3 linked regions of the Phytohabitans houttuyneae genome follow. The protein of the gene in region 3 interacts with the protein of the main gene of each other region in a pairwise test. Links are inferred from orthologs where the notes say so. Each region holds a gene or a part of one and is shown on either strand. Other genes may lie near its edges.

Evidence for each region.
Region 1: the proteins of ftsZ (region 3) and Phou_RS50420 interact in binary tests that used the Escherichia coli proteins (3 or more experiments, as listed by UniProt). The link is inferred for Phytohabitans houttuyneae from one-to-one orthologs.
Region 2: the proteins of ftsZ (region 3) and rlmN interact in binary tests that used the Escherichia coli proteins (3 or more experiments, as listed by UniProt). The link is inferred for Phytohabitans houttuyneae from one-to-one orthologs.

The regions. Positions count from the first base shown.
Region 1 is NZ_BLPF01000005.1:364,791-374,373, forward strand. What follows is about bases 3,931-6,773. They hold Phou_RS50420 (Hsp70 family protein), read right to left. Parts: upstream 6,068-6,773; coding sequence 4,793-6,067; downstream 3,931-4,792. Other genes in these bases: Phou_RS50410 (AraC family transcriptional regulator), read left to right, coding at 3,931-4,379; Phou_RS50415 (hypothetical protein), read right to left, coding at 4,416-4,718. Also shown: Phou_RS50390 (hypothetical protein), read left to right, coding at 1-125; Phou_RS50395 (class I SAM-dependent methyltransferase), read right to left, coding at 987-1,730; Phou_RS50400 (alpha/beta hydrolase), read right to left, coding at 2,143-3,051; Phou_RS50405 (putative quinol monooxygenase), read right to left, coding at 3,048-3,356; more of Phou_RS50410, read left to right, coding at 3,486-3,930; Phou_RS50430 (hypothetical protein), read right to left, coding at 7,333-8,079; Phou_RS50435 (DEAD/DEAH box helicase), read left to right, coding at 8,286-9,583. UniProt on the Escherichia coli protein: Forms membrane-associated dynamic filaments that are essential for cell shape determination. Acts by regulating cell wall synthesis and cell elongation, and thus cell shape.
Region 2 is NZ_BLPF01000001.1:2,472,638-2,482,925, forward strand. What follows is about bases 4,119-7,095. They hold rlmN (dual-specificity RNA methyltransferase RlmN), read right to left. Parts: upstream 6,186-7,095; coding sequence 5,052-6,185; downstream 4,119-5,051. Other genes in these bases: Phou_RS10850 (DivIVA domain-containing protein), read right to left, coding at 4,119-5,046. In the rest of the region: Phou_RS10830 (S8 family peptidase), read right to left, coding at 5-1,306; Phou_RS10835 (Rieske 2Fe-2S domain-containing protein), read right to left, coding at 1,381-2,946; Phou_RS52475 (DUF2631 domain-containing protein), read left to right, coding at 3,089-3,310; Phou_RS10845 (hypothetical protein), read right to left, coding at 3,383-3,742; more of Phou_RS10850, read right to left, coding at 3,916-4,118; frr (ribosome recycling factor), read right to left, coding at 7,319-7,876; pyrH (UMP kinase), read right to left, coding at 7,934-8,671; tsf (translation elongation factor Ts), read right to left, coding at 8,898-9,728; rpsB (30S ribosomal protein S2), read right to left, coding at 9,771-10,288.
Region 3 is NZ_BLPF01000001.1:1,256,008-1,263,553, forward strand. The notes cover bases 4,690-7,546. They hold ftsZ (cell division protein FtsZ), read right to left. Parts: upstream 6,745-7,546; coding sequence 5,635-6,744; downstream 4,690-5,634. Other genes in these bases: Phou_RS05855 (YggS family pyridoxal phosphate-dependent enzyme), read right to left, coding at 4,903-5,622; Phou_RS05865 (cell division protein FtsQ/DivIB), read right to left, coding at 6,901-7,546. Also shown: Phou_RS05820 (hypothetical protein), read left to right, coding at 1-89; Phou_RS05825 (potassium/proton antiporter), read right to left, coding at 174-1,667; Phou_RS05830 (DUF167 domain-containing protein), read right to left, coding at 1,676-1,987; Phou_RS05835 (hypothetical protein), read right to left, coding at 2,042-2,731; Phou_RS05840 (DivIVA domain-containing protein), read right to left, coding at 2,780-3,589. UniProt on the Escherichia coli protein: Essential cell division protein that forms a contractile ring structure (Z ring) at the future cell division site. The regulation of the ring assembly controls the timing and the location of cell division.

The sequences.
Region 1 (9,583 bases), on a different replicon or contig from region 3:
TGATGGTCTACGCGACCAACGTTTGGTCTGCGCTCGGGCTGGTGATGCCGCCGATGATTCGGGCATGGGCGATCGACGAGGATGAGATCGATAGGGTCGATTCCCTCCTGGGATCGACCCCTTGAACAGGCACCGATACTGACTACGCGGGCCCAGCCGGGTGGGGAGACGGGGTCGGCGCTTTCCTCTCGAATGTGCAGACGAGCGGATCCACAGCCGGGCGGTGCCGGCAGCCGCCCACCCAGATGCCGGCCCTGATCGCGAGCCTGCGCGCACATCGCCGCGGTTGTGCGGAACCCTTCGAGCGAAGAATCGCCCGATGCGCTGGAACGTCCACAGTGATTGGACCGCCGGCCTCGGGCAGCCACACCTGAACCCCCGTACTGGTCGAACAGCGGCACCAGTTCGAGCAACTGATTGCCGGCGAACGCACGCTCGTGCTCACCGACCACGATCGCGTCCAGCAGAGCCGCGGCCTGGGGTCGTTGGGTCCAGAGCAGGCGGCGGGAGCAGCCGACATCGAAGTACTCGGCCACGATCACGCCGCGAGCAGCGACCAGGGCCACTGCGGACTTGTACTGCAACGCCCGTGAAGACGCCCGATCCTGAAAGTCAGCGGCGCTGCCGCAACCAACCCGCCAGCACGTGGCCCTGCATGTCGTGCGTGTCCGAGGCCATCACGCTCCCTACCCGCTGCCTGCGAGACATCCGCAGCCGCCAACGCCAAGAGCGGGAACGACCAGAACGGGGACAGGCACCACGATCGTGAACGGGGGAGACCGGAACCCGCCTGTGCCGAAGCCTCACAAGGCCCAGTGCCGCACCTCGATGTCGGATCGAACCTTGCCGTGAAGGACGTAGAGCCGGTCGTACGGACGCTTAAACCCAGCGGCCACCGGAGCTGTATGTGCCGCCTTCGACGCCGGCGGGCCGGTACCGGCCGCCGCTGCCCTGCCACTCGCGGTGAGGAGGCTCGATGCTGTACTTCAGCCCGGACGGCGCGCCAGGGCGAGGAGTGCGGGTCCCCTGTGCGGGGTGACGGCTTGGAGCGCGGCGAAGGGTGCGATGCCGGCCTGGATCGCCAGCCCGGTGAGGCGCGCGCCGGGCTGCAGCACTCGACCGGACCCGGCGGTGCGCTCCTCTACCGTGCTCTCCGCGACCTCGCCGCCGCGCCGGCTGGCCAGCCTGTTCCGGACGGCCTCCAGGGCGTAACCCAGCGGCCAGGCGTAATGCCGCAGCACGATGTCGACGGCGCCCGCGGCAGCCAGCCGCTCGCCGAGCTGCTCGGCGCTGTAGCGCCGGTAGTGCCCCGCTTCCTCGTCCATGGGGCCGAACCGCTCCGGGTCGGCGGGGACCGAGAGCAGCAGGTGCCCGCCGGGGCGAACCAGTGGCAGCCACTCCTGCAGTGCGCCGGCATCGTCAGCCAGGTGTTCAAGCACCTCGAACGCGCAGACGAGGTCGTAGGTGCCCGGATCGGGCGTCTTGTGGTGGTCGCCGTGCACCACCGTGCCGCCGACCGCAGTGATCTGGTCGTGCGCCGCCTGCCAGGATGTCTCGTCGGGCTCGACCGCGGTGTAGGTGGCGATCCGGGCCAGCCGTGCGCCGAAGCCGCCCCGACCGCAACCCAACTCGAGGATGGTCGACGGGGCGATCCCCCGCACGAGGTTGCGGACCACCGCCCAGCGAAGGGCGGCGCGCGGGGCGAGTGGAGGCGGGGCTGTCGGGCTCATCGGTGTCCAACCTCGAGGTGGGCGACGGATCGGCGGAGCGGTGCGACGACCTCACCGGGCTGGATGCTCGGCGGCGTTGACCTCGACCACCCCGTCGCCACCGGCACGCAGCCCTCAATGAGGACGGCCACCCGGGGTGGCGCTCGGCATCGAACGTGTCGAATGCCAAGCAGCGCATCCGTAGAGCCTACGCGTACCGGCCTGCCTGCGGAACCCGGAGAACACGTTGCTGGGCGCGGCACCGGCTCCCCGATCCTCACCTGGAGCAAGCCCTGGAGCAGTTCGAGGAACAGTGAAGCCGCAAGTTGGTGGCGTAACCGGACGGTAGCTCTAGGGCTGCCAGCCGGGCGTCGCTGTGTTCACGTTCGGCTCGATCACGCCGCCCGGCCCTGGCAGATGCCGCTCGCACCCGTCACCGTTTGGCGTCCAGGAGCCGGGCCAGCCATCCCGTACGGGTGGCTCGTGCGGCGGACGAGAGGGCGGCTGCGGGGAACAGGGCGTCGAAGCCGTGGAAACCGCCCGCCCACAGGTGCAGGTCGGCTTTGCCGCCGGCGGCCCAGATGCGGGTTGCGTAGTCGACGTCCTCGTCGCGAAAGACCTCTTCCGAGCCGGCGTCGATGTAGGTAGGGGGCAGTGCGGACAGGTCGGTCGCGAGCGCTGGAGACACGTACGGCGAAACCTCGCCGTCGAGGTCACCCAGCAGGCAGTGCCAGGCGAACTCGTTCATCTCGCGGGTCCACACGCCCTCACCGGTGAACTGGCGGCTCGACGTGGTGCTGTGGCGATGGTCGAGCATCGGGCCGATCAACATCTGGGCCGCGATGGGGACCGTGCCGCGGTCGCGGGCCATCAGGGTGATGCCGGCAGCCAGGCCGCCACCCGCGCTGGCGCCGGCGACGATGATGCGGGTCGGGTCGATACCAAGCTCGGAGGCGTGCTCGGCGATCCACAGCAGGGCGGTGTAGCAGTCGTCGACCGCAGCGGTGCCCCGAGCCTCGGGTGCGAGTCGGTAGTCGACCGAGACCACGACCGTGCCGAAGCGGTCGAGCCATTCGAGGGGGATGTCGATCTGCGAGTACCGGTTGCCCATGATCATGCCGCCGCCGTGGATCCAGTAGACGCACGGGGCGTTCGTCGGGCGCAGGCCTTCGGGACGCAGGACGGTCAGCGGGATCGAACCGCCGATGACGAGTTCCTCGCGGTTGCGCTCCGGTGCGGGTGCGGCGGCGTACGGGCGGATCTGGGGGAGGGTCTCGGTGGTCAGCTGCGGCATGGCCGGCATGCTGGTGAGCAGGGCGCCCAGCTCGAGGTCGAGGTTCATCGCGCGAACGCCTTTCCGCCGACGGGGACCTCGTCGGTGTACTGCGAGTCGCCGGTGACCAGCTTCTGCAGCTGGGCGACCAGGGTTTGGGCGGGCTCGGTGGCGAAGAACGCGGCGTGAGCCTCGCGGGTGGTCCAGCCTTCGGTGACGTGGATGACGTCGGGGTCGCTGGCCGAGCGGCCGACCAGGAACACGACGCAGTCGGGGTTGGGCAGCGAGGGGGCGTCGAGCAGCAGTGCGATCACCTCGTCGCCGCGGCCGGGCGCGGCGGTCATCGTGGCGTGGAAGCCGTGTTGGACGCTCATCTGATTCTCTCCTGTCCGATGTTCAGCTCGTTCGGTGGTGAAACAAGCATCGCGGCTTCAGCAGGGGAAACGTTAGAGCGATCCTGTCCGACTCTTGCACAATCCTGCTTCGACGGCGAGGATTGGGTGATGGAGGAGCTCCGGAGCCTGCTCGCTCGTCACGCCCGGCCCGATCTGAGCACCCCGATCGAGGATGTGCTGATCTCGCGGGTCGATCGCACCGCGCCGCCGTCCACGTCGATGTCGGGGGCCGTGCTGGCGGTGATCGCGCAGGGCGCCAAGCGGATCGCGCTCGGCGATCGGGTCTACGAATACGGCGCCGGGCAATACCTGATCGCGTCGGTCGATCTGCCGATCACCGGGGAGTTCACGCGGGCCAGCCCGACCGAGCCGGCGCTCGGTTTCGGGTTGCTGCTGCGCCCGGCGGCGATCACCGAGCTGCTGATGCACGCGGCGCCGGGCGATCTGCCGCCCGTGAGCGGGGCGGCGCCGTCAGGGCTGGCCGTCAGCGACGCGCCAGCCGAGCTGCTCGACGCCGTGGTGCGGCTGCTGCGGCTGATCGAGCGGCCGCGTGACATCAATGTGCTGGCGCCGCTGATCAAGCGAGAGATTCTGTGGCGGGTGCTGACCGGCGAACAGGGCACCGCCGTACGGCAGTTGGGTCTGGCCGACAGCAGCCTCACGCATGTGGCGCGGGCCGTGCAGTGGATCCGCGACCATTACGCGCAGGCGTTTCAGGTGGAAGATCTGGCCCACCTGAGCGGGATGAGCGTGTCGGCGTTCCACCGCAATTTTCAGGCGGTCACGGCGACCAGCCCGATCCAGTTTCAGAAGCAGATCCGGCTGCAGCAGGCGCGGCTGATGCTGGCCACCCGGCCCGGTGACATCGGCGGGGTGAGCCGCATGGTCGGCTATGACAGCCCGTCGCAGTTCAGCCGGGAGTATCGCCGCCAATTCGGGGCTTCCCCGAGCCAGGACAACGGACGGCTGCGACCCGTTATGACCTCGTCCCCAACCATGTGAAGGGGACGGTGATGACCTCGTTGGATCCCAGACCGCTCAGCCGGTCCTGCGTAGCCGCCTGGTCCACAGCTCGATCGTGACCACGACCAAAAGCAGCGCCAGCGCCAGCCAGAATCCGACGCCGGTACCGACGAAGTCTCCCGCGGCCTGGTCGGGCGGCACCTTTCCGCCCTCCCGGACCCGGGTCTCGATCAGGCGCAGTACGACCAGTTCGCCCGCGACCAGCAGTCCTGCGGCGACTCCCGCCAAAATGGCGAGGACGGCATGCGACCGGCCGCGGTCCTTGCGCCGCAGGCGCCGGTCGACGGCGACGGCCAGCGCGGCGAAAGTCACCAGCATGGCCCCGATCAGCAACGGCTGCGGTGCCAGCCGGTCCTCACGCCATCGTGACGGCGGCGCCAGGTGACCACCGGTCACCTCGGGTGTCCCCCAACCGCGAGGACCGCTCCGCGGTAGGTGGTGGTGCCACCCGGATCGGCCCGCCCGTAGCCGTCCGGCAGGCCACACGAGACGGTGGCGAAGGGTAGAACGAAGCAGAGCAGGACGCCGACGAGCAGGCCCGGACGCATCCATCCACGACGCCGCGTGGCGCGTCCCGAACCAGGCGTGGGCGTGACCGCGGGCAGCTCGCTCGTGCCGGCCGCCGCGATGCGCGGCGCCGGTGCGGTGAGCGACGTACGCGGTACACGCAGAGCCCCCTCGACGACCACGGTTTCCGGACGCTCCACAGTGGTGGGTGGTATCCCGAGCCTCTGATGCAGAATGTTGGCCGCTTGAGGGATTCGGCTCCCGCCACCGACAAGGAGAACCCCCGCCAACCGGTCGGTCGTCAGCGCGGCAGTGGCGATCACCTCCGCGGTGAACTCGCCGACCCTGGTCAGGATCGGCTCCGCGGCGGCCTCCAACTCTGCGCGGGTCAGGTGGGAAGCAGCGGGCTGGCCGGCGATCCGCAACGGCGTGTAACTGGCGCGGGACAGACTCTCCTTCGCCGTGCGCACCTCTCGCAACAGCGGCACCCGATCGTAGCCAGGGTCGTCGATGCCTGGTAGCAGGCACTGCCTGGCGAGATGGTCGACCAACGCGGCATCGATATCCAAACCGCCAAGGTCCATCCCCGCCGACGCGAGCACCCCTACCCGCGTACCGCAGCTGACGACAGCGACGTCCGTGGTGCCAGCACCGATGTCGACGACCACGAGCGGCCGGTGCGTGCGGATGCCGAGAACGGTCGAGAAGTACGTCGCCGCGGCGACAGCCTCGCTCACCGTGTACACCTCACCCAGGCCCGCGCGTTCCGCCGCCTCGGTGAGAACCCTTTGGCGCGGCGCGCCCCAACCGGTGGGATACGTCATGACGACGGACGAATCTCGGGGTAGCACTCCCGCCTGGCTGCGCACCTGGGCCAGCACGGCTGCCAGAGCGTCCCGGACATCGACGTGCCGGGCGCCCAGCAGCAGCACGCCGTCATCGACCCTGCGCTTCGGATGCGGCTCGAACGCGCCCGGCTCGGCCAGCCCGAGCCGCTCAGCGTCGCGGCCGCTAGCCAACCGGCCATCCGCGCCCGCGAACACGGCCGAGGGCAGCAGCTCCGACCCGTCGAACAGCAACGGCCGCACCGATCCCGAACGCTCCAGCGCAGCGGCTGTGTTCGACGAACCGAGATCCACCGCCAGTCGGTACGCCGCCACCGCCGGCAGTCTAAGAGATCAGTTCAGAATGAGTTGTCTGAGGCAGATCACTGAGCAGGCGAGGCTGATCAGTGCTTGGTGGATGTCGGCGCGGCGTTCGGTGCGCAGGCGGAGCTTCTTGAACGCGTGCAGCCAGGCGATTGTGCGTTCGACGTACCAGCGGTGCTTGCCCAGACCGGATCCGTGCCCGGCGCCCCGGTGGGCGATGTGCGGGGTGATGCCGCGGGCTCGGACCAGGCGACGGTACTTGTCGTGGTCATAGCCGCGGTCGGCGTAGATGCGGCGCGGTCGTTTTCTGGGCCGGCCACGCACGCCGCGGACCTGAGGGATGGCGTCAATGAGGGGCAGCAACTGCGTGACGTCGTTGCGGTTGCCGCCAGTGAGGGTGACAGCGAGCGGGATGCCGGCCGCGTCGGTGATCACGTGATGTTTGCTGCCCAGCTTGCCCCGGTCGACCGGGCTCGGGCCGGTGTGCTGCCCCCTTTGAGCGCGCGCAGGTGCGAGGAGTCCACGATCGCCGCAGACAGATCCAACCGCCCGGCGGCGCGCAACTCGGCCAGGATCAGCTCGTGCAGCTGCTGCCAGACGCCAGCCTCGTGCCACTCCTTCAGCCGCCGCCAGCAAGTAGCACCAGACGCGCCGAACGCGGCCGTCGGCAATGCGTTCCACGACACCCCGGTCCGGGCCGCGAACAGGATCCCTTCCAGCGCGGCCCGGTCGGAGGTCCGGGCCCGGCCCGGATAGCGGTATCGCCGCTGCCGCACCGGAATCAGTGGCTCCAACCGCGACCACAGCTCATCTGTGAGCACCGCATCAGACACCTCAGGAGTGTCGAACACCCTGAACAGCAACCCGATCAGACACGCCAGCTCATTCTGAACTGATCCCTAAGCCCACCCATCGACCGGGTTCGTGCAACAGTTCGTGCCCGTCGAGCGTGTTGGAACCGATGAGAGGTGGGAGTGGTCGAGACGCTGGACGGGGTCACCACGATCCTGCACTCCGCGCGTTTGGTGTTGGGCAGGCCGCAGGGAGCCTGGTGAGCTATGGCGTCGACGGCAGTCGACCGTTGCGGGCGACCGGCGTCGCGGTGGACCTAGCCGGCATGGGCACGTGCAGTTCGTGTCCGTCACCCATCAACGTGTTCTTCGACAGCACCGGCCGATTCATACAGCTCCGGCTGTGTCCGGTAACGAAACGCCAATCCACCCGGCTGGAATCGAATACGGCCGAAGACGGGCCCGGATTGGCTGGATCAGCTCGCGCTATATCACCAGGGTGTCGAACCGGCCTTCCCGGCGGCGGACGTGCCCACGCCATCCCGCTACCAGCGCGATGAAAGTCCAGCCGCTGCCGCCCAGAACCAGTGACCCCAGCTTGGCGGTGGAGTCGACCCGATCGGCCTCCTTGAGCGCGATCACACCGTTCGGATCGGTGAGAACGGTCAGGGTGTCGCCGATCTCGTAGTCGGGGGCGCTGCCTCGATAGATCAGCGGCTCGCCGAGCGGCCCATCGTCACCCTCGAGCGTGAACGTGTGCCGCTTACCGGCGACCTCAGCGTCGACGACGGTTACCTGCTGACGGACGCCGCGATTCTCCAGAGCCAGGTCGGGGGCGAGTTCCACCGACCCGACAAGCACGAACAGGCCGGGAATGAACGACAGCAACGACAGCCACATCGCTCGGTGCAGCAAACGTACGACGATCATGAAGGCCAGGCAGAAGGCGACTCCCGTCACGATCGAAATGACCTTCGACCCCACCGCGGCGTACGCGATCGCGGTATTGAGCGCGATGAAAGCCAGGCCAAGCAGCACCACCAGCGCCGTCCTGGTGGCCGACTTGCCCGCCGGCCAGGCTCCCGCCCAGCGGGTGGAACCAGCCGGCGGCGCCGCGGCTGGACCGGATCCGTACGAACCGAACCTGGCCGGAGGCGTTCGGGTGAATCGCTGGTCGGCCTCTCGTCCTCCGTCCGGCTGGATCCGGTCTGGTGGGGCGGGTTCGGAACGCATGACCAAGATCATAACGGTGGCCGACACCCAACTTGAGCGTGCCTGGAGGCCATGGAGGCGCGCGGGCCGTACGGACCCGGTGCCGCTCCAGTAGGCTAGGGGTACTGCTCCACCGTTCTGCCCTGGCCGCGTTCGACTCCGGGCCACCAGCGTGCACGGCCGCCGGCCTGCGCCGGGCAGCTCATTCTTCAACGTTCGGAGACTTCATGGCGGTACGCCGCCCCCGTTCCACCGCACCTTCAACCGCCTTCGGCGAGCTGGGCGTACCCGCCGCGCTCGTCGAGGCCCTGGCCGCCGTCGGCGTGACAACGCCGTTCCCGATCCAGGCGGCGACGCTGCCCGATGCCCTCGCCGGGCGCGATGTGCTCGGCCGGGGACGTACCGGGTCAGGCAAGACCTATGCGTTCGCGGTGCCGCTGCTGGCCCGGTTGGCGGCGCGCCCCGCGTCGCGCCGTCCGGGGCGGCCCCGAGCGCTGATCCTCGCGCCGACCCGCGAGCTCGCCACACAGATCGAGGCGTCGATCGCACCGCTGGCGGCGGCCGTCAAGCTGCGCACGCTGACGGTGTTCGGCGGGGTGGCCGCGGACCGTCAGATCGCCGGGCTGCGTTCCGGTGTGGACGTTCTCGTCGCGTGTCCGGGCCGGCTTCTCGACCACATCGAGAACGGTCACGTCAGTCTCGACGCGGTCGAGGCTACGGTGCTCGACGAGGCCGACCACATGGCCGACCTCGGCTTCCTGCCGGTCGTCCGGCGGCTGCTGGACCAAACGCCGCGGCGCGCTCAGCGGCTGCTCTTCTCGGCCACGCTCGACGCCGGCATCGACGTCCTGGTCCGGCGGTACCTCGTCGATCCGGTCACCCACAACGTCGACGCCGCGTCGGCGCCGGCGGCTGTGCCGCACCACGTGTTGCACGTCACCCATCAGGAGCGGCTGTCCGTGCTGGTCGACCTGGCCGCCGCTCCGGGCCGCACGCTGGTCTTCGCGCGCACCAAGCGGCGGGCGAAGACACTCACCCGTCAGCTCGTCGAGGCAGGTGTGCCGGCCATCGAGCTGCACGGCAACCTCGGGCAGAGTGCGCGGAGCCGCAACCTGACGGCCTTCGCCGCGGGCAGCGCGACCACCCTGGTGGCGACGGACATCGCCGCCCGCGGCATCCATGTCGACGACGTCGCGCTCGTCGTTCATGCCGACCCACCGGCCGAGTACAAGGCATACCTGCACCGCTCCGGCCGGACCGCCCGGGCCGGTGCGACTGGCACGGTCGTCACTCTCATGACCGACGACCAGATCGACGGGGTACGCCAACTCGCCCGGCAGGCTGGCATCACTCCGACCACCACACGGCTCCGGCCTGGGCACCCGCTCCTCGCTCAGATCGCCCCCGGCCCGCGCACGTTGGTCGCCCCGCCAGCCGCCGAGCCCGCAAAGGCCACCGGTCGCGGCCGGTCCCGGGCATCTGCCGCTCCCAAGACGACCAGCCAACGCCGCAAGACCGGTTCCCA
Region 2 (10,288 bases), 1.2 Mb from region 3 along the record:
CCGGTCACCGCCCCGGGCTGGCAGAGGGCGAGGCGGAGGGCGAGGCGGTCGGATCCGGCGAAGGCGTGACGGAAGGCGAAGGCGAAGGTGTGGGCGACAACGACGGTGAGGGCGACGGCGGCGGGCCCGGTGTCGTCGGCGGGCAGATCGGGACCGCGTCGCCGATGTGGAGCAGCAGGTTCGGGCTGCCATCGAGAGGATCCCGGACGGCGCCCGGCGTCGCGGCGGCGATCACGGCTGCCGCAACCTCCGGCGGTGTGGCCTCGGGATGCTCGGCCAGGTAGAGGGCGGCGGCGCCGGTCACGTGCGGTGCCGCCATCGAGGTGCCGCTCAGGCTGCGGGTGGCGTCGTCGGAGGCGCCCCACGCGGACATGATCCCCACGCCGGGCGCGAAGAGGTCGACGCAGCCGCCGGTGTTGGCCCACCGGGCGCGGGCGTCGTCGCGGTCGGTGGCCGAGACGGTGAGCGCCTCGCCGACGCGGGCGGGTGACTGGTTGCAGGCCGGGCGGGGCTCGCCGCCGGAGCCGTTGCCGGCCGACAGCGCGAAGGTGATGCCGCTGGCGATGGCCCGCCGTACGCCGTCGTCCAGGGCCGGGTCGGGGCCGCCACCCAGGCTCATGTTGGCGACGGCGGGCTTACGGACGTTGGCGGCCAGCCAGTCGACGCCGGCCAGGACCGTCTCGGTGGTCCCGCCGCCGGCACAGTCGAGCACGCGGACCGCGACTACGCGGGCGGCCTTGGCCACGCCGTGCGCGGTACCGGCGATCGTGCCGGCCACGTGCGTGCCGTGGCCGTGGCAGTCGTCCGCCGGGCCGCCGTCGATGGCGTCGAAGCCGCTCTCGGCCCGCCCGCCGAAGTCCGCGTGGGTGGTGCGCACGCCGGTGTCGATCACGTACGCGTGGACGCTGGCGGCGTCGCTCGGGTAGGTGTACGCGCTGTCGAGCGGCAGCGCCCGCTGGTCGACGCGGTCCAGGCCCCACGACGGCGGGCCGGACTGGGTGTCGGTGAGGTGGTGGGCGATGCTGCGCTGCACGTACGCCACCGCGGGGTCGCGCAGCAGCGAGCCGGCCTGTTCGGCGGTCATCGTGGCGGAGAAGCCGTGCAGCGCGGTGCTGTAGGTGTGGCGGGCGGTGACGCCGTACCGGTCAGCGACCGCCTCGGCCTGGATCGCGCCAGTGGTCACAACGATGTAGACGCTGTCGCTCGTGGACGGAGCCGGTGCGGGCGCAGGTGTGTGCGACGGGGCGGGCGCCGGCGTGGCCAGCGGCACCGCGATGGTCATGAACACGGCGACGAGACCGAACACGGCCCTCACCTGCCCTCCCGAGGCGGGACTAAATGTCCCTTTTGTACCTCAAGGAGCGCGGGCGCGACAGGCGATTACTCCGATCGGTTGGCCGGTGCGGGCGCCTTGCTGGCGCGGATCTCGTGTCCCACGCTGGTCAGGCACCGCCCGCTGGCCAGGTCGAACTTCCAGCCGTGCAGCTGGCAGGTGAGCTGGTTGCCGTCGACGATCCCGAAGCGGGTCAGGTCGGCCTTCAGGTGCGGGCAGCGGCGCTGCACGACCCAGTCGCCCAGGCGGATGTCTTCCTTGTCGGCGTTCTGGAAGTGCTCGTCGTACCAGCCCTCGGCGTACTGCAGCCGCTCCTCGGACAGGCACTTGAAGAACGCGTACACGAACTCGTTGTACTGACCGATCCGGGCCGCGGAGAAGCGGCAGGACAGAAACAGCGAGTTGACCCAGTCGACCTCACCGATGTGCAGCAGGTGCTCGACAAGGGCCCGCTCGGTGCGGAAGCGGTAGCGGACCTTCTCATCGCCGTAGGGCCGCACCTGCCCCTCCGGAAAGTCCACCACGATCGACTCGACCGACTCCCCGTCATACCCGACCAGGTCGAAGCGGACCGGCCCACCCACACCCTTGGCCAGATAGATCGACTCGTCCAGCAGCGGCTCGATGACCCGCTTCATCTCCTTGAGCACGTCGATCTCGGGGTGCCGCCACGACGCCTTCGCCGCCTCGATGACCGGACGCTTACGCTCCCGCATCTCCTCCAGGTGCGCCCGCTTGTTGGCGAAGAACTCGTCCACATCGGTCGGATGCGTCGTCGTGCACGAGTCCGCGGTCAGCTCCGACACCGAGCCGGGCAACAACACCACACCGTTGGTTCCGCCAACCTTGGCGTACTCCGCCATGAACACCGACTGGTCCGGGAAGATGTTGCCCTCGTCGCCGAAGATGTCGTTGAACTGCCACAGCTCGTCATCCAGAAAACACGGCGGACCCGCGATCGGGAACACATGCGACGCCTTGAGATCGTCGATGTAACGGAATGTGCGGTCGAACTGCCGATCCCGCTTCTGCTTACCGAACGCGGTCTTCGCCGTCTGCGGCAGCTCGTACACCATCGGGTACCAGATCGCGCCAGAGAACTGCAGCATGTGCGCGTGCACATGCCCCAACTCCGCGAATGTCGACAGGTCCGTCGGCCGCGCGTCGTTCTGGTTCAGCAGCCGCACCCCGCCGTACTCCACCCACAGCGACGAGTCCCCGATCGGCCCGTCCGTCGGCGACGTCAACGCCTGGATCATCACCTTCAGCCCACCATCGAGCTCCAACACCTCGTTGGTCTTCGTCTCGATGAAGCTCGTGAACCCCAACTCCCGCAGCTCATCCTCAAGCTCGCTCGTCGGGTACTCCGGCAGCAGCACCGTCGCCTTCTTCGACACAAAACGCTTCAGATGCTCCGCGTCGAAGTGGTCCCGGTGCAGGTGAGACACATACAGGTAGTCGGTACGCCCCAAACTCTCCCAGTCCAACAGCGAGTTGTCCGGGAAGGGGAACCACGACGCGAAATACGCCGGGTTGACCCACGGGTCGCACAGGATACTGCCCGCGGCCGTGTCGATCCGCATGCTCGCGTGCCCGGTACCCGTCACTCGCACCGCACTGCCTCCACACTCGTTGCCGCTCGCAGTCGAGGTTACGTTCCGACGCTACCGGGCGCGCGGCCACATCCCGGCGCGGGGCACGATTCCCGCGCATGCCAGACTTACCGCAGATCGGATCGAGGGGAAGGACCCGAAGGTGGCGGGTAGCGAGCCGGTGACCTCACCGGACCAGCGCAAGCCGGGCGGCCGTAAGGCTTCCCGCATCGGCGCGGTTTTCACGATCCTGGTGCTGCTGTCCTTGCTGATCGGCAACCACACCGGCCGCGTCGAGGACGTCTTCCTGATCGTCATCGCCGGCGTGCTCACGCTGATCCTGATCGGCGACGTGGTGCTGCGCCGAAACGGCCTGCGTTCCTAGCAAGAATTTTGAGCTACCGCGACGTCCGCGGTGGTCCAGACCGTTGCTCCCGCGGCCTCACCCTCCGCGGTTTCACAACCGGACCGGCCGCTGGGCTCGGGATGGCTCATCGGGTCGAGGCGGCCAATCGCGGTAGGGCAGAAACGCGACCCGCCATGCGATCACCACGAAGATGTAGAGGCCGGCGCCGCCGACAAACCACCACAGCGCGTCGCGGCGGCGGTAGGAAGCACGCGGCGCGAGCCAGGCCGTGACCACCACCGGAACGGCGATCCAGCCCAGATCGGCGAGCGGGCCGCTGCCCATCGCGCCCTCGATCAGCTCGCGGGTGGCGGTGGATGACACCACCACTCCCAACACCAGCAGCGTGGCGATCAGCGTGCGGGGCGCTCGCCTGAGCGGTGGGCGTGAGCTGAGCGAGCCATCGAGCATGGCCAGCAGGATACGAGCCGAGGCAGGACGGCGGGAGCCGCTCTTCGCCGGCCGCAGGCCCTGGTCTTAGGCCCGGCGACCACGGAGGGTGAGGCCGCGGGAGCAACGGTCCGGACCACCGCGGGCGTCGCGGTAGCTCCCGGTCTGAAAAGGATCTTCAGGCCGGGAGGCGCTCACTGGCCGCGGAGGATGTCCTTGACCTCCTTGAGCGCGGCGTCCACCTCGGCCTCGAAGTAGCCGCCCGGCACAAGGCCGAACTGCGCCCGGTCGATCTCGTTGGGGCTCATGGGCATCGGGCCGCGGCCGGTCACCGCGTTGAAGATGCCCTCGAAGAGGCGGTCGACCTGGGCCGGGTCGTAGCCGCTGCCGAAGCGCCGCACCTGGAAGCCGCGGCGCAGCTGGTCGATGCGCTGGAGCTCCGGGGGCAGGCCGGGCATGCCGGGCGGCGGGCCGCCCATGGAAGGGCCCCCCAGGCGCATCTCGGCTGTCATGTCCTTGCCGTGGCGGCCGGGCTCGGCGAAGCCGTCGAAGCGTTCGTCGCCGCCGTAGCGGTCGTCGGGCGGGCCGCCGAAGCCGCCGGGGGGTGCGCCGAAGCCGCCGGTCGGAGGGCCGTCGTAACCGCCGCGGCCGGGGGGCGGGCCGTCATAGCCGCCACGTCCGGGCGGGGGTCCGTCGAAGCCGCCGCGGCCCGGGGGCGGGCCGTCGAAGCCACCGCGTCCGGGTGGAGGGCCGTCGAAGCCGCCGCGGCCGGGCGGGCCGTCGAAGCCGTTGCCGCCGCCGTAGCCGCCGGTCTGGTCGTAGCCGCCCTGGTCGTCGTAGCGGCCGTAGGGGTCGCGGCCAGCCTGGGCGGGCATCGGGCGCTGGGGCATCGGGGGGCCGCCGGGGGGCATGCGGTCGTCGCGCAGCGGCGGGCCGATACGCTCCGTCATCGGGCCGCCACCCATGCGATCGGGTGGGCCCATGCGGTCCGGCGGGCCCAGCCGGTCTGGCGGGCCCATGCGGTCGGCGGGGGCGAGGCGGTCGGGCGGGCCCATGCGGTCGGGGACGCGGCCGTAGCCGCCGCGCTCCTCCAGCTCGGCGAGCTGCCGCTCGACGCGGTCGAGGTGGAGGTCGACCTGCCACTCGTCGTAGCCGCCGAAGCGCACGCGGAAGACCACGTCGTGGACCTCCTGCGAGGCGACCGGGGCTCCCACCGGGTCGCCGGCCAGGGTGGCCTCCACGCGGTCGAGGAAGGCGTCCACCTCATCGACCTTGTAACCGCGACGCAGCGCCCGGCGCCGGAACCGCTGACCCTGACTAGCCACCTATGTCACCTTCCGTCCGCGCTGCCGGTCTCGCTGGCGGCCAGCTGTCCGCACGCGCCGTCAATCTCCCGACCTCGCGTGTCACGCACTGTGGTCGAAACGCCGGCTTCGCGCAAGCGCCGCACGAACTCCCGCTCGACCGGCTTCGGGCTCGCATCCCAGCGGCTGCCCGGCGTCGGGTTGAGCGGGATGAGGTTTACGTGGGTCGACCGCCCGGCGAGCAGCCGCCCCAGCAGGTCGGCTCGCCACGGCTGATCGTTCACATCCCTGATCATCGCGTATTCGACGGACACGCGGCGACCCGTGCGGGAGGCGTAGTCCCACGCGGCGTCCAGCACCTCAGCGACCTTCCAGCGTTGGTTGACGGGCACGAGTTCGTCGCGCAGCTCATCATCGGGCGCGTGCAACGACAGCGCAAGGGTTACGGAGAGTCCCTCTCCCGCCAGCCTACGCATCGCCGGCACCAACCCGACCGTGGAGACCGTCACATGGCGCTGGGAGAGCCCGAGCCCCTCCGGCGCCGGCGCGCACAGCCGCCGGACCGCATCGACGACCCGGGAGTAGTTGGCCAGCGGCTCGCCCATGCCCATGAACACCACGTGCGACAGCCGCGGCGGCGAGCCGGAGACGGCACCCGAGGCGGCCACACCGGCCAGGTAGACGGCCTGGTCGACGATCTCGGCGGTGGACAGGTTGCGGGTGAGGCCGGCCTGGCCGGTGGCGCAGAAGGGGCAGGCCATGCCGCAGCCTGCCTGGCTGGAGATACAGACGGTGACGCGGTCCGGGTAGCCCATCAGCACGCTCTCGACCAGCGAGCCGTCGTGCAGCCGCCACAGCGCCTTGCGGGTGGCGCCGTCGTCGCAGGCCATCTCGCGCACCGGGGTGAGCAGGCGGGGCATCAGCGAGCCGGCCAGGCGGTCGCGGGTGGCGGCAGGTAAGTCGGTCATCTGCGCGGGGTCGCGCACGAGCCGCCCGAAGTAGTGGGTGGACAGCTGCTTGGCCCGGAACGCCGGCTCGCCCAGCTCCGCCACCAACGCCTGCCGGCCGGCCAGATCGAGGTCGGCGAGGTGTCGCGGGGGCAGCGCCGGGCGGCGCCCCGGCGCGTCAGGGCTGATCGGGAGTACGGGCAGGCTCGTCATAGCTCGTCCAGTCTCCCATGCGCCCGCTTTTGGCGCGGACTCGTGTCAGGTGAAGACGGCCAGCAGCAGGTACGCGGTCGGCAGCGCGAACAGGATGGAATCAAGCCGATCCATCAGGCCACCGTGTCCGGGCAGCAGGTTGCTCATGTCCTTGATGCCCAGGTCGCGCTTGAGCATCGATTCGGCCAGATCGCCCAGTACCGACGCAATCGACAGTGCCAAACCGAACACGGCACCCCACCACGGCTCGACGTCGAGCAGCAGGTAGAGCAGGATCGCGCTGCCCACCGCGGTCGCGACGAGTGAGCCGGCCAGCCCTTCCCACGACTTTTTGGGGCTGATCGTGGGGGCCATGGGGCGCTTGCCGAAGAAGACGCCGGCCACGTACCCGCCTGTGTCGGAAAGCACTACCGCGGCGAGTGTGACGATCACGCGGCGGGCGCCGTCGTCGGGCTCGGCGAGCAGTGCGGCGAAGCCGCCGAGGAATGGCACGTACACCGCGATGAGCGTGGCCGCCGCCGCGTCCCGCCCGAAGCCGGACAGGCCGTCGGCGAGCCGCCACACGAGCGTGGCCAACAGCGTGACGAGGAAGCCGAGCATGAGGGCGTCTTCACCGGCGTACCAGGCCATGCCGATCGTGACCAGGCCACCGGCGGCCAGCGGCACCGCCGGCGGGTGCGCGCCCACGGCGCGCACCGCGCGGCTCATCTCCCAGATGGCGACGCCGAGAGCGACCACGATCACCGCGAGGAACGCGGGGCGCCACACGAACAGCGACGCGATGACCACCGCGCCGAGCGTGACGCCCACGCCGATCGCCGCGGGCAGGTTGCGGCCGGCCCGGCCGGTCGCGCGCCGCTTTCCGGGACCGGGGCGCCGCGGCCGCACCGGGTCGGTCGCCGGCTCCGCGTCCGCCTCGGCGCGGGGTTGCACCTGCGGGTACGCGGCGGTCTGCGCTTCGGCCTCGGAGTACGGAAGGTCACCCGACCCCGTGTACGGCTCGTCCGCGCGCCCGTTACGGGTCGGCCACTCGCCGGCCGGCTCGCGGTCGGGCTGGTCCAGCCAGGGGTCCGGCACCCAGGAGTCGGGTGCCCGGTTGGGCGTCTGGTTGCCGTAGGGGTCGAGTTGCGACATCAGACCTCGAGCAGCTCGGTTTCCTTGTGCTTCACGAGCTCGTCGATGTGCGTCACGTACCGGTGGGTGGTGTCGTCGAGGTCCTTCTCCGCACGGCGGCCGTCGTCTTCGCCGGCCTCGCCGTCCTTGACGATGCGGTCCAGCTCTTCCTTGGCCTTGCGGCGCACGTTGCGGATCGCGACCTTGGCTTCCTCGCCCTTGTGGCGGGCCACCTTGATCATGTCGCGGCGGCGCTCCTCGGTCATCTGCGGCAGCAGGATGCGCAGCTGGGTGCCCTCGTTGTTGGGGTTGACGCCCAGGTCGGAGTCGCGGATCGCCTTTTCCATCGCGCCGAGCTGCGAAGCGTCGTAGGGCTTGATGATCGCCATCCGTGGCTCGGGGGTGCCCACGGAGGCCATCTGGGTCAGCGGGGTGGGGCTGCCGTAGTAGTCAATGATGATCTTGGAGAACATCGCCGCGTTGGCGCGCCCGGTGCGGATCGCCGCGAACTCCTCCTTGGCGTGCTCGACCGCGCGCTCCATCTTTTCCTCGGCCTCGAGGAGGGTGTCGTCGATCACCTGCCCCGTCGCCTCCCTTCTAGCTAGTTAGCAGTGATCAGGGGTGCCGATGCTCGCCTAGTTGGCCGTGATCAGCGTGCCGATGCGCTCGCCGCTCACAGCCTTGACGATCGTGTCGTCGCCCTCGGCTCCGAACACCAGCATCGGCAGACCGTTGTCGCGGCACAAGCTGAAAGCGGCGGCGTCGGCGACCCGCAGGCCTCGCTGCAGCGTCTCGTCGAAGGTGATCGTGTCGAGCTTGACGGCGGTGGGGTCGGTGCGCGGGTCGGCCGTGTACACGCCGTCGACACCGTTTTTGCTCATCAGCACGACATCGGCGTGGATCTCCAGGGCCCGCTGCGCGGCGACGGTGTCGGTCGAGAAGTACGGCATGCCGGCGCCCGCGCCGAAGATCACGACGCGCCCCTTCTCCAGGTGGCGGATGGCGCGCAGCGGGATGTACGGCTCGGCGACCTGGGCCATGTTGATCGCGGTCTGCACCCGCGTCTCGATGCCCTCCTTCTCCAGGAAGTCCTGGAGCGCCAGGCAGTTCATGACCGTGCCGAGCATGCCCATGTAGTCGGCGCGGGCCCGGTCCATCCCGCGCTTTTGCAGCTCGGCGCCGCGGAAGAAGTTGCCACCGCCGACGACAACCGAGACCTGCACGCCGCGACGCACGACGCTCGCGATCTGCCGGGCCACGGCCTGCACGACATCGGGGTCGACACCGACCGCGCCGCCGCCGAAGACCTCACCGGAAAGCTTGAGCACCACGCGGCGCGAACGCCCGGGGGGCGGTGCGGTCGGATCGTCCATCGTCGCGGGGTCTCCCGCCACCGTCTGCGTCATCCGGTCCGCCCTCCGCCGTCGTTGGCTGCCTTGCTGATGGTGCTGGTGGTGCTGGTGTGGCGCGCTCCGGCGTCACCGGCGCTGCCGCTCACACTACGTGACAAGGAGGCCGCCGTGACGGTCACGTCCACCGGCGGCCTCCTCGGCTGTTCGATCTTGTACTGGCGCTTCGTCTTCGCAGTCGGAAGGCCGATCAGGCCTGGCCGACCTCGAAGCGCACGAAGCGGGTCACTTCGATGCCGGCCTCGCCGAGCACCTGCTTGACCGACTTCTTGTTGTCGGCGACCGACGCCTGCTCCAGCAGGACGAAGTCCTTGAAGAAGGCGTTCACCCGACCGTCAACGATCTTGGGCAGCGCCGCCTCCGGCTTGCCCTCCTCGCGCGCGGTCTGCTCGGCGATGCGGCGCTCCGACTCCACGACATCGGCCGGCACCTCCTCGCGGGTCAGGTACTTCGGGCGCATCGCGGCGATCTGCATCGCCACGCCACGCGCGTCGGCGTCGCCCGCCTCGTCGGTCTTGCCGGTGTACTCCACCAGCACGCCGACCGCCGGCGGCAGGTCCTGGCTCTTGCGATGCAGGTAGACCGCGGCGGTGCCGTCGACGACGCCGTAGCGGTTGAGCACCAGCTTTTCGCCGATCTTGGCGGACAGGTCCTGCACCGCGTCGGCCACGGTCTGCCCGTCGGCCAGCGTCGAGGACAGCAGCTCCTCAGCGGTGGTCAGACCGGCGGTGTCACCGTGCTCGACAAGGCGCTGGGCCAGCGCGACGAAATCGGCGTTCTTGGCGACGAAGTCGGTCTCGCAGTTGAGCTCGAGCAGCGCCTTGCCCGAGTGCGCCACCAGGCCGTTGGCGGCGGTGCGCCCGGCACGCTTGCCCACGTCCTTCGCACCCTTGATGCGCAGGACCTCGACAGCCTTGTCGAAGTCGCCCTCCGCCTCGTCGAGCGCCTTCTTGGCGTCCATCATGCCGGCGCCGGTGAGGTCGCGGAGCTTCTTGACGTCCGCGGCGGTGAAGTTGGCCATGACTCTCTCTTTGGGTCGTGGTTGTCGACTGGCTTGTGGGTCCTACTCGGCGGCGGCCGGCGCCGGCTCGTCCGCCTTCTTCTCGGTGTCCTCGAGCAGCTCGCGCTCCCACTCGGGCAGCGGCTCGTCAGCGCCGACCACACCAGGCTCGGGCTTCTCCTCGGCACCGCTGCGGGTCGCGCGGCCGGAGCGGGCGATCAGGCCGTCGGCGACCGCCGTCGCGACAACCTTGGTCAGCAGCTCGGCGGAACGGATCGCGTCGTCGTTACCCGGGATCGGGAAGTCGACCTCGTCCGGGTCGCAGTTGGTGTCGAGCACGGCGATCACCGGGATGCCCAGCTTGCGGGCCTCGTCGACGGCGATGTGCTCCTTCTTGGTGTCGACCACCCAGATCGCGGCCGGCACCTTCTGCATGTCGCGCAGGCCACCGAGCGTGCGGCTCAGCTTGTCCTTCTCGCGGGACAGCTGGAGGGTCTCCTTCTTCGTGTACCCCGCGGCGGTGCCGGTCAGGTCGAGCGACTCCAGCTCCTTCATGCGCTGCAGCCGCTTGTACACGGTCT
Region 3 (7,546 bases):
CCCGCTCGGCCATCGCTGTCCCCCACTTGCAAAACGGGCGCGCGGCGGACGCCGCGCACTCCGGTGGCTGGCAAGAATACGGAACGTGAAGACGTCCGACAACATGCCGCACCGCTCGTACCCAATTCAGAGGCCGCCAAACCCACAAACCGGGCAAAGGACACTCTAGTCGATCAATCGTCGCGATCGTCGCCGTACTCGGAGAACCATCTCGCCAACCTGCCCCGGCGGCTCACCGCGCGCAGACGCCGCTCGGCGGCGTCGCGCACCTGGGCGGTGGCGACGATCAGCAGGCTGTCCCCCACCTTGAGGCGGGTGTCCGGGCCAGGCACGAAGCCGACCCCGTCGCGGAGCACGAGCGTGACCGAGGCGCCGACCGGCAGGCGCAGCTCGTCCAGGTGCACGCCGGCCAGGCGCGAGCCCGGCGGCACCTCCATCTGGAGCAGGTCGGCGCGCATGTGCTCCAGCGGCGCGCTGTCCACGTGTATCTCTGTGGCCTCGGCCGGCGCGGAGACCCGCAGCAGGCGGGCGACCGGGGCGAGCGTGCCGCCCTGTACCAGGGTGAAGATCACGACCAGCACGAACACCACGTCGAACAGCTGGGCCGCGCCTTCGACGCCGGCGGACAGCGGCACGGTCGCGAGGACGATCGGCACGGCGCCGCGCAGCCCGGCCCAGGACAGGAAGGTCTGGTCGCGCACGCCGATCCGGAACGGCGTCGCGGACAGCACCACCGACAGCGGCCTGGCCAGCAGCACGAGGGCGAGGCCGGTGACGATCGCCGGTACCAGCGCGTCGGCCAGCCGCGCCGGCGAGGCGAGCAGGCCGAGCAGGACGAACAGGCCGATCTGGGCGAGCCAGGCCAGCCCGTCGGCGAACCCGAGGATCGCCTGGCGGTGCGGCAGGCGGGCGTTGCCCAGCACCACGCCGGCCACGTACACGGCGAGGAAGCCGGAGGCGTGCGCGACCGCGCCGGCCGCGTACGCGAGGACGGTCAGGCCCACCGCCGCGATCGGGTAGAGCCCGGCCGACGGGAGCGCGGCCCGGCGCAGCGCCCACCGGCCGCCGAACCCGACCAGGTACCCGATGGCCGCGCCGGCCGCCAGCTCGTACACGACGACCAGCACCTCGTACCACCAGGGGTGGCCGCCGCCGACCGGGTCCATGGAGAGAAGGAGGACGAGGAGGACGGCCGGGGCGTCGTTCATGCCGGACTCGGCCTCGAGCGTGGCGACAAGCCGGGGTGGCAGCCGCAGCCTGCGCAGGGTGGCGAAAACGGCCGCCGCGTCCGTCGAGGAGAGCACCGCACCATAGAGGAGGGCGAGCCGCCAGTCGAGGTCGAGCACCAGGTGTACGGCCACGCCGACGACGACCGAGCTGGCCATCACGCCCAGCGTGGCGAGCGTGGCCGAGACGCCGAGCACCGGGCGCAGCTGTCCCCACCGCGCGGTCAGCCCGCCCTCCGCAATGATCACGATGAGCGCGCAGAAGCCGAGGGTCCGCGTGAGCTCGGCGTTTTCGAACTCGATGCCCAGCCCGGACTCGCCGAGCGCGACGCCGATCGCCAGGTAGACCAGGAGGCTCGGCAGGCCCAGTCGGGTGGAGAGGCGCACCGCGCCGACGGCCACGAGCAGGACGACCGCCCCCATGAGGAGGGCGACCTCCATCCGGTCCGTCACCAGGAGGTCTCGCGGAGCGCGTCGAGGCGGCCGGCGAGATCGACCGAGCTGCCGGCGCCGCTCACCTCGAAGAGCTTGTCCCGGCTGGCGGCGCCGGAGCGGAGGGTGACCTGTGCGGGCCGCACGCCCAGCGCCTCGGCCAGTGCCCGTCGAGCCGCCTCGGTGGCCCGCCCGTCGACCGGCGGCGCGTGCACCGCGATCACCAGCGCCGGCCCGAACGGCCCGTCGTGCCGCCCACCCACCCGCGCGCGTGCGGCGCCGGGCTTGACCCGGACCGGCACGGCGAGAGCGTCAGGCGGCGTGACCATGCCTCATTTTGCCGGTAGGACGGTCGGCGCGGGATGGTATGCCGCTGGAGAAAACTACACGCGGCGGGCGTCGGCGAGCAGCGCGCTGTCGGGCTCGCACCGGCCGCACGGGCTGAAGCCGAGCTCGACCGCCTCGCCCACGGGCAGCGGCTCGCTCTCCCGGCCGAGCAGGTGCACGCACCCGGCCAGGTGGTACCGCGGGCGGCCGTCGATCACCAGCACGTCGGCCGTCATCCGGGCGACCCGGGCGGCGTCGGCGGGCGACACGTACTGCGCGGCGGGCTCGTCCGGCGGGTCGTCCTCGTCGAGGATGTCCGCCGTGGTCTCCTCTGCCGCGACGTCGGCCGGCGGGTAGTCGAGCGTCTGGCGAGCCGGGTACTCGACCTCCGGCTCGGCCACCGCGACCGGCGACTCGAAGACCATGGTGCTGTCGGACTGCCGGGCTGGCGCGTAGACCGGACCGGACCGGCGAGCGAGCGGCTCGGTCGCGCGGGCCGCGGTCAGCGCCCTGCGCTCCCGCTCGCCCTCTCCGACCTCGTCGCCGGCACGCTCCCGCTCGTCGTCGTCGGCAAAGCCGGCGTCCGCACGGGCGGCGGCTGCCTGGCGGGCACCGACGACCAATGCGACGGCGGCCAGAAGGCTCGCCGCGATGGAGCTGATCAGCAGCGCGCTCGACCCGTTGGCCAGGCCGATCACGAGCAGCGTGACGGCGACGAGGATGAGCAGCAGACTTCCGACGATCACGGCTCACCCCCGCCGCATGAAACGGCTTTTCTCGAATGTGTTGTGCGTTTAGCGGCCGGACTCGAGCGCGCCCGAACGGCCACCGCCGTACGAACCGGCCAGACCAGCGGTCGCCAGGCCACCGCTGCCACTCTGGACGCGGTTGCTGTCGGCGCGGGTCATCTCCGCTTCGAGGCCCTGCCCCCGACCGTCGAGGTCCCGCAGCTGGCTCTCCAGGTACGCCTTGAGCCGGGTGCGGTACTCGCGCTCGAACTGCTTGAGCTCCTCGATGTGCTTCTGGAGAGCGGTGCGCTTGGCGTCGAGCCCGCCCATCGCCTCCTGGTGGCGCTGCCGGGCGTCCCGCTCCAGGGCGTCGGCCTTGGCCCGCGCCTCGCGGGTGACCTCCTCCGCCTTGGAACGCGCGTCGGACAGCAGCTTGTCGGCTTCCCGACGGGCGTCTGCCACGTGGTCGTCGGCGGTGCGCTGGGCCATCATCAGGACCCGCAGGGCCTGCTGCTCGCCGTCGCCACCGACAACCGGACCGCCCTGTGAGCGCACCTGCTCGAGCTCCGCCTGCATGGCCCGTGCCGCCTGCTCGGCGGCCGCCTTGTCCCGCTGGACGCGGTCAAGCTGGGCCTTCATGTCGTTGAGCTCGGCGGCCAGTCGCGGGTCGGCACCCGGGCCGGCTGGAGCGCCGCCACGACCGCCACCACCGCGCTCGACCTGAGCTCGGAGCTCGTTGTTCTCTTCGATCAGACGGGCGAGTTCGCGCTCAACCTCGTCAAGGAAGGCGTCGACCTCCTCCTCGTCGTACCCCCGCTTGCCGATCGGAGGCTTCTTGAAGGCGACGTTGTGAACGTCGGCCGGGGTGAGCGGCATCGAAACTCCTCGGGTCAGTTGAGGCCGCGTAGCGGCTGGTCACCAGCTGTTCAGCTAGTGATCAACCGCCCTACCACGTACATCAGCACGAACAGAATAACCAGCAACACAAGGGAGGCTAGGTCGAAGCTGACAGTACCAATTCGCAGTGGTGGGATCACACGCCTCAACGCCCGCAGGGGTGGATCGGTGACGGTCCACACGGACTCCAGTGCCGCCGCGGCCCCCGGCTGGGCTGCCAGCGACGGCCGTACTGGAGCACCGCACCTAGGACAAACCGGGCAAGAAGGGTCAAGAAGAAACCGTAAAGTACCAGGTAGATGACTTGTAGGGTGATCGACAGCACGGCAGGCGGTTCCCTCGGTCGGGTTAGTCAGCTCAGGTTGAAAAACCCGCCCTCTGCGATCTTGGCCTTGTCCTCCGCAGTGACCTGGACGTTGGCCGGAGAGAGCAGGAACACCCGGTTGGTCACGCGCTCGATCGTACCGCGCAGTCCGAAAGCCAAACCGGCGGCGAAATCGACCAGTCGGCGGGCGTCCGCCTCATCCATCTCGGTGAGATTAATAATCACTGGTACACCGTCGCGGAAGTGTTCGCCGATGGTCCGCGCTTCCCGATAGGTCGTCGGGTGGAGCGTCGTGATCTGGTACCGCTGGTCCTCGTCCGCCACGACCGCGCGCTCGCGGAGCTGCACCTGGGGCGCGAGGGCAAGGTTTTCCCGAGTCGGGTACGAGACGGGCTCCGGCGCACTCGGCCGGGTGATCGACCGGACGCTGGCCCGCTCACCGTCGCGGTCCAGGTCCCCCGACCCGACTCGCGCGACAGCTCGCTGCGGGACGGTGAACGCTCCAGCGGGACGCGCTCGCCCAGCCGCGACCGCGTCCGCGGCGGCGGCTGCTCGTCGAGCTCCTCGTCCTCGTCCGCGAACTCCTCCGCGTACCGGCTCGTCCGGCTCTCCCACCCGTCCCGCGAGTCGCGGTCCCGGTCGCGGTAGCCGCTCTCCCGGTACCGCCCCTTGCTCTCGTAGCCGTCGTCGTAGGAGCGGTCGTCGTCCTCTTCCTCGACGAGACCGAGCCAAACCCCCGCCTTGCGCAGTGCACTCATACCCGTCCTCGCTTCGCTGCGGGCGGGCATGAGGCTCCCGATGCGCTGAGCCCAACGATTCGCTCGCTTCGCTCACTCATGCCGCTCACCTCCCTCCGCCGGGTGACACACACCCCCTGGCGTGCCACGTCGCGTTCCCGCACACCGGCCTGAGGCCCCACTGAGGAACCACGAATAACAATGGTGTAGTTCGGTGCCCGGCCGCCAGGCTACCGCAGCTTGGGGCGGGTTCCGAGCACCGCGCTGCCGATCCTTACGTGTGTCGCGCCGGACGCGATCGCCGGTTCCAGATCGGCACTCATGCCCGCCGAGACGGTGGTCGCCTCCGGATACGCCGCGCGCAGCCGCGCCGCCACCTCGGCCAACTTTTCGAAGGCCGCCTCCGCGGCCCAGTGCTGCGGCGCGACCGCCATGACGCCGGCGAGCCGCAGCGGACCCGCCTCGGCCACCGTCAGCGCCACCCGGTCGAAGTCGCGGTCGGGCTCCACGGTGGACCCGACCACCGCGCCGCCCCGTGCCGGGTCGCCGTCGATGCTCACCTGTACGAGGACGTCCAGCGGACGCTCCCGGTGCCGCTCCGCCGCGCCGTGCAGCGCGCGGGCCAGCCGCACGCTGTCGACCGAGTGGACGACATCGGCGTACTCCACCACCGAGCGGCACTTGTTGCGCTGGAGCTGGCCGACGTAGTGCCACCGCACCTGCGCACCGGAGGCGGCGACCGCCTCGGCCTTGGGCGCGGCCTCCTGGTCGCGGTTTTCCCCCACGTCGGTGACGCCCAGCTTGGCGAGCACCTGCACGTCGGTCGCCGGGTAGGTCTTGGTGACCACCACCAGCGTCACCCCGGCCGGGTCCCGGCCGGCGGTCGCACAGGCAGCGCCTATGCGTTCACGTACGGCCGCGAGCCCGGCCGCTATCTCCTCTTCACGCACCGTGAAAGTGAATCAGGAGCCGTTCTTGAGGAAGTCGGGCACGTCCACGTCGTCGAAGAGCACCCGGCGGGCCGGCGGCGGCGCGGCCGGCGAGACCGGCGGTGCGCTGGTCGGCAGCGGGGTCTCCACCCGGGGCACCACCTTGCGGGGGGCCTCGGCCGGCTTGTACGCGGGCGCGCCACCGTCGAAGCCGGCGGCGATCACGGTCACCCGCACCTCGTCGCCGAGCGCGTCGTCGATGACCGCGCCGAAGATGATGTTGGCGTCCGGGTGGGCGGCGTCGGTGACCAGCTGGGCCGCGTCGTTGATCTCGAACAGGCCGAGGTCGGATCCGCCGGCGATGGACAGCAGCACGCCGCGCGCGCCGTCCATGCTCTGCTCCAGCAGCGGGCTGGAGATCGCCTTCTCGGCCGCCTCCACCGCGCGGCTGTCGCCGCGGGCGCTGCCGATGCCCATGAGCGCGCTGCCCGCGCCGCTCATGACGCTCTTGACGTCGGCGAAGTCGAGGTTGATCAGGCCGGGCGTGGTGATCAGGTCGGTGATGCCCTGGACACCGGAGAGCAGCACCTGGTCGGCCTGCCGGAAGGCGTCCATCATGGAGATCCCGCGGTCGCCGAGCGCCAGCAGCCGGTCGTTCGGGATCACGATGAGCGTGTCGCACTGGTTGCGCAGCTCGTCGATGCCCGACTCGGCCTGCACCTGCCGCCGCTTGCCCTCGAAGGAGAACGGGCGGGTCACGACGCCGATGGTGAGCGCGCCGAGCTTGCGGGCGATCTGCGCCACGACCGGCGCGCCGCCGGTGCCGGTGCCGCCGCCCTCGCCGCAGGTCACGAAGACCATGTCGGCGCCCTTGAGCACCTCTTCGATCTCGTCGCGGTGGTCTTCGGCGGCGTTCTTGCCGACGTCGGGGTTGGCGCCCGCGCCGAGCCCCCGGGTCAGCTCGCGACCGACGTCGAGCTTTACGTCGGCGTCGCTCATCAGCAGCGCCTGGGCGTCGGTGTTGATCGCGATGAACTCGACGCCCTTCAGGCCCACCTCGATCATGCGGTTGACCGCGTTGACGCCGCCTCCGCCGATGCCGACGACCTTGATGACCGCGAGGTAGTTGTGCGGTGGTGTCATCAGGTGGCCTTCCCTCCCAGGTTGGTGCCAGGGTCCGATGAGCGAAGGCGTAACCCTCACCCTCTACTAGAGGCTTAGAGTTATGTCAACTACTGATCCTCTCCGGCAACGTATGCGGAGGTACGGCGTGATCCAAGGACCGACACGCCGACTCGTTTACCGGATAGTGACGACTTCTGGCGCGCTGACGTCGATCCGGTCGCCTTTTTCCCGCAGCAGCGCGGTCGCGACCTGAGATTTCGTGTCGCTCTGGCTGGAGTCGCCCCACACGATCAGGCGCCCGCCGCGCAGCTCCAGCTCGATCTCCGCGGGGCCCTTCACGACAACGGCGGCGACCTGCTTGGCCAGCTGCGGGCTGAGCGAGGTGAGCACCTCCAGCGCGGACCGGGTGGCCGGGTCGTCCGGGCCCGGCTTGGCCACGCGGGCCACCGGCAGTCCCCCGGGCTTGGCGCTGACGGTGTGGAACGCGACGCCGTGCCGGTCGACGAGCACGTACCTGCGGCCCTGCGGCACCACCGCCACCGGCGTGCGCTCCACCACGTCGATCGCGATCGTGCCGGGCCAGTCGCGGGAGGCGATCACGTGGTCGACCGGCGCGAGGGTGGCCAGCCGCTCCTCGATGCCGCCGAGGTCGACGCGGGCCAGCGCGGTGCCGTCGCGCACGCCGGCCGCCTCCCGCACCTCCTCGGCGGAGAGGATCTCGGTGCCCGAGACGCGCACCTCGCGGACGCCGAAGACGCCCGTGCCGTACACGATCCAGGTGACCAGACCGACCAGCGCGAGCACGGCGCCGACGGTGGCC